2 regions of the Nocardia sp. NPDC001965 genome follow, and region 1 is predicted to be linked to the other one. Evidence: riboswitches for the same ligand, from Rfam matches in the RefSeq annotation. Region 1 holds a riboswitch; the other holds the start of a gene.

Region 1 (4,210 bases):
CCAGGGTGTAGAGCTTCTCGTCCGGGTCGGCGAGATCACCGGTGTAGCTGAGCGCCACTTCGGCGATCGCGGTGCCGGTTTCGCGGACCGCATCGATGGCCGGGCGCATCTGGTCCACATTGTTCAGCGCGTCGAAGATGCGGAAGATATCGATGCCGGTATCGGTGGCCTCGGCCACGAAGGCCCGGGTGACCCGCTCCGGGTAGGGGGTGTAGCCGACGGTGTTACGGCCGCGCAGCAGCATCTGCAGGCAGATGTTCGGGACCGCCTCGCGCAACGCCGCCAGCCGCTCCCACGGATCCTCGTACAGGAATCGCAGCGCCACATCGTAGGTAGCCCCGCCCCACGCCTCGATCGACAACAGTTCCGGGGTCAGCCGCGCCACGTGCCCGGCCACATCGAGCAGGCCGTTGGTGCGTACCCGGGTCGCCAGCAGCGACTGATGGGCATCGCGGAAGGTGGTATCGGTGACCCCGACCGCCTTCTGTTCCCGCAGCGCTCGGGCAAAACCCTCGGGGCCCAGCGTCAGCAGTTTCTGCCGCGAACCGTCCGGCGGCGGCACCGACAGGTCGATCGCGGGCAGTTTGTCGTGCGGGTACACCGCAGTGGGCCGGGCGCCGTGCGGTTTGTTGACCGTGACATCGGCCAGGTAGTTCAGGATCTTGGTGCCGCGGTCGGCGGGCTCGCGGGTGGCCAGCAGTTCCGGGCGTTCGTCGATGAACGAGGTGGTGATCCGGCCCGCGGTGAAATCCTCGTCGTCGAGCACGGCGAGCAGGAACGGGATATTGGTGGTGACCCCGCGGATACGGAACTCCATCAGCGCGCGCCGCGCCCGTGCCACCGCGGCCGGGAAATCACGGCCCCGGCAGGTGAGTTTCACCAGCATGGAATCGAAGTAGGCGCCGATCTCGGCGCCGAGGTTGGCGCCACCGTCGAGCCGGATCCCGGCGCCGCCCGGAGTGCGGTACGCGGTGATGCGACCGGTATCGGGACGGAAACCGTTGGCCGGGTCCTCGGTGGTGATCCGGCATTGCAACGCCGCGCCCCGAATGGTCACCGTGTCCTGGCTCAATCCCAGATCGGCCAGGCTCTCCCCGGCCGCGATCCGCAGCTGCGACTGCACCAGATCCACATCGGTGATCTCCTCGGTCACCGTATGTTCCACCTGGATTCGCGGGTTCATCTCGATGAACACGTGGTTCCCGCGCTCGTCGAGCAGGAATTCCACCGTGCCCGCGCAGCTGTACCCGATCTGCCGTGCGAAGGCCACTGCGTCCGCGCAGATCCGGTCCCGCAGTTCCGGGTCCAGATTCGGCGCCGGCGCCAGCTCGATCACCTTCTGATGCCGCCGCTGCAGCGAACAGTCCCGCTCGAACAGGTGCATCACATTGCCCTGTGTATCGGCCAGGATCTGCACCTCGATATGCCGGGGATTCACCACGGCCTGCTCCAGGAACACCGTCGGATCGCCGAACGCCGATTCGGCCTCGCGCGAAGCGGCCTCGATCGCCTCCCGCAGCCCCGACCGCTCGGCGACCCGCCGCATCCCACGCCCACCGCCGCCGGCGACAGCCTTCACGAATACCGGGAACTCCATGGTCTCCGCGGCCGCCAGCAGCTCCGTCACATCGGCCGAAGGAGCGCTCGAATCCAGCACCGGCAGTCCGGCCGCCTTTGCCGCGGCGATCGCACGCGCCTTGTTACCGGCCAGTTCGAGGACCTCGGCGGAGGGACCGATGAAGGTGATTCCCGCCCGGGCGCACGCGGCGGCCAGATCCGGATTCTCCGAGAGGAACCCGTACCCCGGGTAGATCGCATCGGCGCCCGCTGTCGCGGCGGCCTCGATGATCGCCTCGACCGAGAGGTAGGCCCGGACCGGATGGCCTTCCTCACCGATCTCGTATGCCTCGTCGGCCTTCAGGCGGTGGACCGAATTGCGGTCTTCGTGCGGGAAGACGGCAACCGTCCCGACACCGAGCTCGTACGCCGCGCGGAAGGCTCGGATGGCGATTTCGCCGCGGTTGGCAACCAAGACTTTCGAGAACATTGGACCAACGTACCCGGCGCCACAGCCAGGATCGACAGCGAAGTCCACTTGGCAGGATCTTCACAGCTGCGTATGGCAACGCTGCGAAGTCTTGTTCACCGCACCGTCATATCTCACGACCCACAACCCCGGCCTGTGCGTATCCTCCGGTGCTGCGATTTCCCGGCTTCCCGCCGGACGCGGCCGATTTTGCGAAGGAATGCGAAGCCCGCCCCGGTCGGGCACCGGCCCTACCGCCCTGGGCAGTTCGGCGCGCCCACGTTATTGTGGTCCACGCAGCTGGTCCGCCGGCCGGACGACGAGGAGCCCCGAACGTCCGCCCCGGCGCCGAAGCCCGCAACACGCGGGTGAGAGGGAATCCGGTGGGAATCCGGAACTGTCCCGCAGCGGTGAGCAGGAACGACCGCCGTCATGAGCACTGGGTGTACCGCCCGGGAAGCGACGGCCAGTAGGTCGGCCGTATCGGCCGGTGCCCGCGAGTCCGAAGACCTGCCGGTTGTACCGGGTACGCCGTATCCGGTGGCCACCGCCTCGTGGATCAGGCGCCGCCACCAGTGCTGACATCCGACCCGCCCGCGCGGCCGGTCGTCCGGGGTCTCATCGGTGCCGTGCGTCCGGGAACGGCGATGGTCGTCGCACTTCAGCACTGGAGCGATACCGTGACTGTTATCTCGCAAAACCCTTTCACCGCAACGGTTCTCGGACTTCCCCGGGTGGGCCCGCGCCGGGAACTCAAACGCGCGACCGAGTCCTATTGGGCCGGGCGTATCGACGCGGCGGCGCTGCACGAGGCCGGGCGCGCTCTGCGCCGCGACCAGTACGCCGAGCTGGCCGCCGCCGGCCTGGATTCGATCCCCGTCGGCACCTTCTCCTACTACGACCAGATGCTCGATACGGCCGTGCTGCTGGGCGCCCTACCGGCCCGGGTGACCGGGATCGAGGATCCGCTCGACCGCTATTTCGCGGCCGCGCGCGGCAACGAGTCGGTGGAACCGCTGGAAATGACCAAGTGGTTCGATACGAACTACCACTACCTGGTCCCCGAGCTCGATCCGGGAACGACCTTCACTCTGCACCCCGGCGCGCTGCTGGCACAGGTGGCGGAGGCGATCGAACTCGGTGTCGCGGCCCGGCCGGTGGTGATCGGACCGGTCACCTTCCTGAAGCTCGCCAAATCCACCGGCGGCAGCGCGCTGGACCGTATCGGCGAACTGATCCCGCTGTACCGGGAACTGCTCGGCCTGCTGGCCGAAGCGGGGGTGAGCTGGGTGCAGCTCGACGAACCCGCACTGGTCACCGACCTCACCGAGGCCGAGCTGGCGGCTGTCCGCCGCGTCTACACGGAGTTGACCGGGCCGCGGAACCGCCCGGCCGTGCTGGTCGCCACCTATTTCGGCCACCCGGGACCGGCGCTGGATGCGCTGGCGGAGACCGATATCGAAGGTATCGCGGTCGATCTGGTGGCGGGTACCGATATCGCCGCCGTCGCGGCGATTCCCGCCCTGGCACACAAACTGCTCGTCGCGGGTGTGGTCGACGGCCGCAATGTCTGGCGGACCGACCTGGACGAGGCGCTGTCGACGTCGGCCACTCTGCTGGGCAGTGTGCGGTCCCTGGCGGTATCCACCTCGTGCTCACTACTGCACGCCCCGTACTCGCTGGCAGTGGAGACCCGGCTCGACGACGCGTTGCGTTCCTGGCTCGCCTTCGGCGCCGAGAAGATCGCCGAAGTGCGGGTGCTGGCCACCGGGCTGAATTCCGGGACCGAGGTCGTCGCGGCGGAGCTGGCGGCGGCCCGTGCCGCCGCGGCGGGCCGCCGGGCCGACCCGCGGCTCGCCGACGCGCAGGTGCGCGCCCGGCTGGCGGCACTGGGTCCGGAAGCCGTCCGGCGGGCACCCGCCGAACAGCGTCGGGCCCTGCAGCAGGATCGGTTGCGACTGCCCGCCCTGCCCACCACCACCATCGGTTCCTACCCGCAGACCTCGGCGATCCGGCTGGCCCGCGCGGCACTGCGGTCCGGCGAGATCGATCGGACCGAGTACGTGCGGCGGATGCGGGGCGAGATCGGCGAGGTCATCGCGCTGCAGGAGGAACTGGAGCTCGATGTGCTGGTGCACGGTGAGCCGGAACGCAACGATATGGTGCAGTACTTCGCCGAGCAGC
Region 2 (4,210 bases), on a different contig from region 1:
ATGCCGCGGCGACGGCCGCGTTGTCGATGATCCGGTTGACGATCATCTCCTCGGTTTCCGGGGTGACCGCCACCGGATCGGTGGCCACCTCCGCGATCCGCCACGCGAGATGCTCCTCGCGGGGGAAATGCTCCGCCGAACGGTGGGTGCGGACGAGGTGATTCTTCACGGGCCGATGCCTCCAGGGTCGCTGCGATTCGCTTCTTTCGGACGCTACATAGCCCGTGGGCCTGCGGAAATACGTCGCAAAAGGCGAATTTTGCGGAAGCGGACCTGCGAATTTGCAGAAACTGTGGAACGCCATGACAGGCGGCCCGGCTACCGCTACGCCGCGACCCGGCGGAGCCGGATCCGCCCGGATCCCAGCAGGATTCTCGGCGCACGGCCGGGGCGGCGCACACGGCACACGATCGTCCTACGGCGCGGTACCCCGTTCCGCGGGCCGGGCATCAGCGGAGGCGGGATGGTTCACCCGGAATCGCGCGCCGGTGCGTACGGAGTATTCGCCGGACGGTTCTCGTCGGCCGCAAGCGGGCGGCCGATCTGCGGGAACGCGCGCTGAGCGCATGCGGTGCGCTCACACACCCGGCAGCCGGCGCCGATCGGTACAGCGACGGCGGAGTCGTGGATCGGCAACCCGTGCGAGTAGACGAGCTTCTCCGCGAACGCGAGATCGCAGCCGAGACCGACGGCGAAATCCCGCGCGGGCGCCAGATACCCGGGATTGTGCTCGCCGGTGGTGCGGGCCAGCCACAGGTAGGTCCGGCCATCGGGCATCTCGGCGATCTGGGTGCGGATCCGGCCGGGGGTGGCGAAAGCGTCGTGGACCACCCACAGTGGGCAGCTACCGCCTACCCGGGAAAAATGGAATGCCGTCGCGGACTGGCGTTTCGAGATGTTGCCCGCACGGTCGGTACGGACGAAGAAGAACGGCACCCCGCGACTGCCCCGGCGCTGCAATGTCGACAGACGATGGCATACGGTCTCGAACCCGACCTCGAATTGCGCGGAGAGCAGGTCGATGTCGTAGCGCAACCGTTCCGCCGCGTCCAGGAATCGACCGTACGGCAGGATCAGGGCGCCCGCGAAGTAGTTCGCCAGTCCGATACGCAGCAGCCGCCGCGACTCGTCCGGCAGCACCGCGGTCTCGCCCAGCAGGTCCTCGATCACATCGGAACAGCCGAGGAAAGCCAGCTGGGTGGCGAGCTGGAACGCCCGCTGCCCGGCGGTGAGCCGCCGCGCGAGGGTGAGTGTGCGCGCCTGCGGGTCGTAGACCCGTTTGGGTCCGGGCCGGACCGGGTCCTCCGAGCGGATCCGCACCGCCACGTCGTAGTCGTCGCGCAGCAACCGGGCCAGCTGTAGATCCAGACCACCCAGGGTGAAACCGCCGGCTGCGAACAATTCCTCGGCCGCGATATCGAGGGCCGGAATATGGTTGCGCCGGTCGTAGAAATAGTCGCGTACGTCCTCGTAGGGCATGGCGGTCCGCGGGGCAGCGACCGGACCGCCGATTCCCGCCGTCAGTTGTTCGAGCCGGGCGTCCGCGCTGCGCAGCCGTCGATGCTGGCTGATCAGCAACCGTGCCGCCGTCGGTACCCGGGAGAGCAGATCGTCGAGTTCGCCGCTGGTCACCGCGGTGGCTTCCGGATCCTCGGCAAACACCTCGTGCAGGTCGGCCAGCAGCCGCGCATCGGTCTCCGCCGCGAAGAATCCGACCTCCAGATCGAAGGTAGAGGTCAGGCGCATCAGCACCGGCACCGTCAGCGGCCGCTGATCGTTCTCGAGCTGGTTGACGTAGCTCACCGACAACCCCAGCGCTCTGGCCAGTCCGGACTGGGAAAGGCTTCGCTGCTCACGCAGCGCCCGCAGCCGGCCACCGGCGTACATCTTCTCCACCGCCGAGATCCTTTCTCTACCGGCGTAACGCCCGATCCACGAGGCGACGGCCGCCGGGCACGGCGCGCCCGGCGCAACCGGCAGGTCATCGGACTCACGGGTATCGACCTCGATCGGCCGACCGGGCGAAAAGTACTCCCGGGCCGGTACCACGTCGTCGCTTCCCGGGCCGGGGCCCGGTGCCGCACGAAGACGATCGCTCCCGCTCACCGCTGCGGGACAGCCCCGGATTCCCACCGGGTTCCCTCTCACCTGCCGTCCGGCACACCCGGGCGGCAGGCTTCGACATCCCGGGCGCCGGAGCGGTACGGGATGAACCAGCTGCACCGGCCAGCATATGCCCGGCTCGGAACCCCTGGCCGTACCCGGTCGATTCCGCACACTCGGCAGGCTCGCCCCGGGCGGGCCGTAGGGTGGCGGCCATGACCGATCCGCGAACTCCGGCCCGCGGCCGCCGGCCCGGACTGCGGGGCCCGGCGGTGGGCGTGGCCGCCGCCGCGGGCCTGGCCGCGGCGATGGGGGTCGGCCGCTTCGTGTTCACTCCGCTGCTCCCGATCATGACCGGTTCGGCCGGGATCACGACCGGCGACGGTGCGGTGATCGCGACCGGCAACTACGCCGGCTACCTGGCCGGAGCGCTGTTGCTGTCCCGTCGGCCGCAGTGGAGCGGGCGCTCGATGTTCGTCGTCTGGTCGGTGCTGCTGGTCGCCAGTGAAGCCGCGATGGCCACAACTGCCCAGGTCGGCGTCCAGACAGCGCTGCGATTCGTCGCCGGCGCGGCCAGCGCGGCGATCTTCATCGCCTGTGCCGCCACTGTCGCGCACCACCGCGGCGAGGGCGCTTCGTCCGGCGTCGCGTTCGCCGGCGTCGGCGCGGGAATCGCGGTCACCGGTATCTACACGGTGCTCGCCGCACCCCATCTGTCCTGGCAGGGCCTCTGGCTGGGTTCGGCAGTGCTCACCGCGTTGCTGCTGATACCTGCCCTGCTGCTCGATATCCGTGCCGAACCCGGCACCACCGACACCGACCCGACCGCCGGACCGGACGCGGCAGCACGGCGCGCGTGGCAATTGCTGCTCGGGTCGTACTTCGCCGAAGGCGTCGGCTACATCATCGTGGGAACTTTTCTGGTGGCGGCCGTCGCCGGCAGCGGCAGTTCCACCGCCGGGGCGCTGGTCTGGACGCTCGTCGGGGTCTGCGCGATGCCGGCGACCGTGGCCTGGCACCGGGTCGCGCGCAGATTCGGCACCGGACCGAGCCTCGTCGCGACCCTCGGGTTGCAGGCCACCGGCACCGCGGTCGCCGCGGCCTCGGGCAGTATCGCCGCCGCGGTGGTCGCCGCGGCGACCTTCGGCGCCACCTTCCTGGCCGTGGTGGTCCTGACTCTCGATTTCGCGCGCCGACTGCACGTGACGCGCGCCGCGGCGAAACTGACGGCCGGGTACGCGGTCGGCCAGGTGGCGGGTCCGCTGATCGTCATCCCGGTCATCGGCACCGACTTCGGCACCGCCTTCACGATCGCCGCACTGATCATCGCGTTCTCGGCGGCACTGGCGGCCGCGGCCGCCCGCACAGAACGCCGCCGAGGGACCGGACCGCCGTCCCCGGGAACAGCATCTTTTCCGCGCCCGGCCCGGGTTCGAAGCGAATCCGCCACCGCGGGCGACGCCCGGACCGCTACCGCGGACCCGTCTCCATTGCACCGGCGCAGCAACGCTCGGTAGCGTGGCTCCGGTAGGTCTCACGAATACCGGAGCCGACCCGGGGGGATACCAGTGACCGGAACACCGCGGCACTCGTTCATCGAGGAATTGACCTGGGACAGGCGGGCCGACGCCGCCTATCTCTCCATGGCGACGGACCTGCCCGGTCCACGCCGTGCGGTATCGACGCTGCCGGTCCAGAACAAGGACGGCGAAACGGTGGCCGCACTGGATTTCGCTTCGGACGGCACCCTGTTGGGGGTCGAATTGCTGGATGCCGCCGCACAGTTGACAGCGGCGATGAAATCGGCTGCGCTCGATATCACAGACGGCCACCCGATGTCCTGACGCGCGAGCCGCCCGGAGGCGGAGCATCCGCCGGGCGATCCGGCACACCGCCGCCGGTCCGGAGCACGGTCGGATCGGCCCGCGAGTGGGTGGACTCCGCACCGACATCGATCGGCCCGTCCCCCGGTCCATTACGCTACCGAGTTGTGTCGGCAGGGCGAACTTCGGTCCACGGATTGCCACCCGCGGCTGCCAGTGATTTCGTGGGCCGCGACCGGGAACTACAGCGAATCGGAATGGCATTGCTGGGCGGGACCCGCCTG

The links. A riboswitch is a leader RNA that binds a small molecule or an ion and turns the genes downstream of it on or off. The one in region 1 is predicted to bind cobalamin.
Region 2: another riboswitch for cobalamin. It lies ahead of ACWCPQ_RS03815 (short-chain fatty acyl-CoA regulator family protein); the one in region 1 lies ahead of metE (5-methyltetrahydropteroyltriglutamate--homocysteine S-methyltransferase).

What each region holds. Positions count from the first base shown of each region.
Region 1 covers NZ_JBSFDZ010000012.1:93,591-97,800, forward strand. Annotated here, with positions in the region: gene ACWCPQ_RS18895 (pyruvate carboxylase) at 1-2,047, opposite strand, end outside; cobalamin riboswitch at 2,380-2,540, shown strand; gene metE (5-methyltetrahydropteroyltriglutamate--homocysteine S-methyltransferase) at 2,674-4,210, shown strand, end outside.
Region 2 covers NZ_JBSFDZ010000001.1:833,412-837,621, forward strand. Annotated here, with positions in the region: gene prpD (2-methylcitrate dehydratase PrpD) at 1-169, opposite strand, end outside; gene ACWCPQ_RS03815 (short-chain fatty acyl-CoA regulator family protein) at 469-1,887, opposite strand; cobalamin riboswitch at 1,976-2,165, opposite strand; gene ACWCPQ_RS03820 (YbfB/YjiJ family MFS transporter) at 2,319-3,620, shown strand; gene ACWCPQ_RS03825 (DUF2283 domain-containing protein) at 3,672-3,947, shown strand; gene ACWCPQ_RS03830 (helix-turn-helix transcriptional regulator) at 4,094-4,210, shown strand, end outside.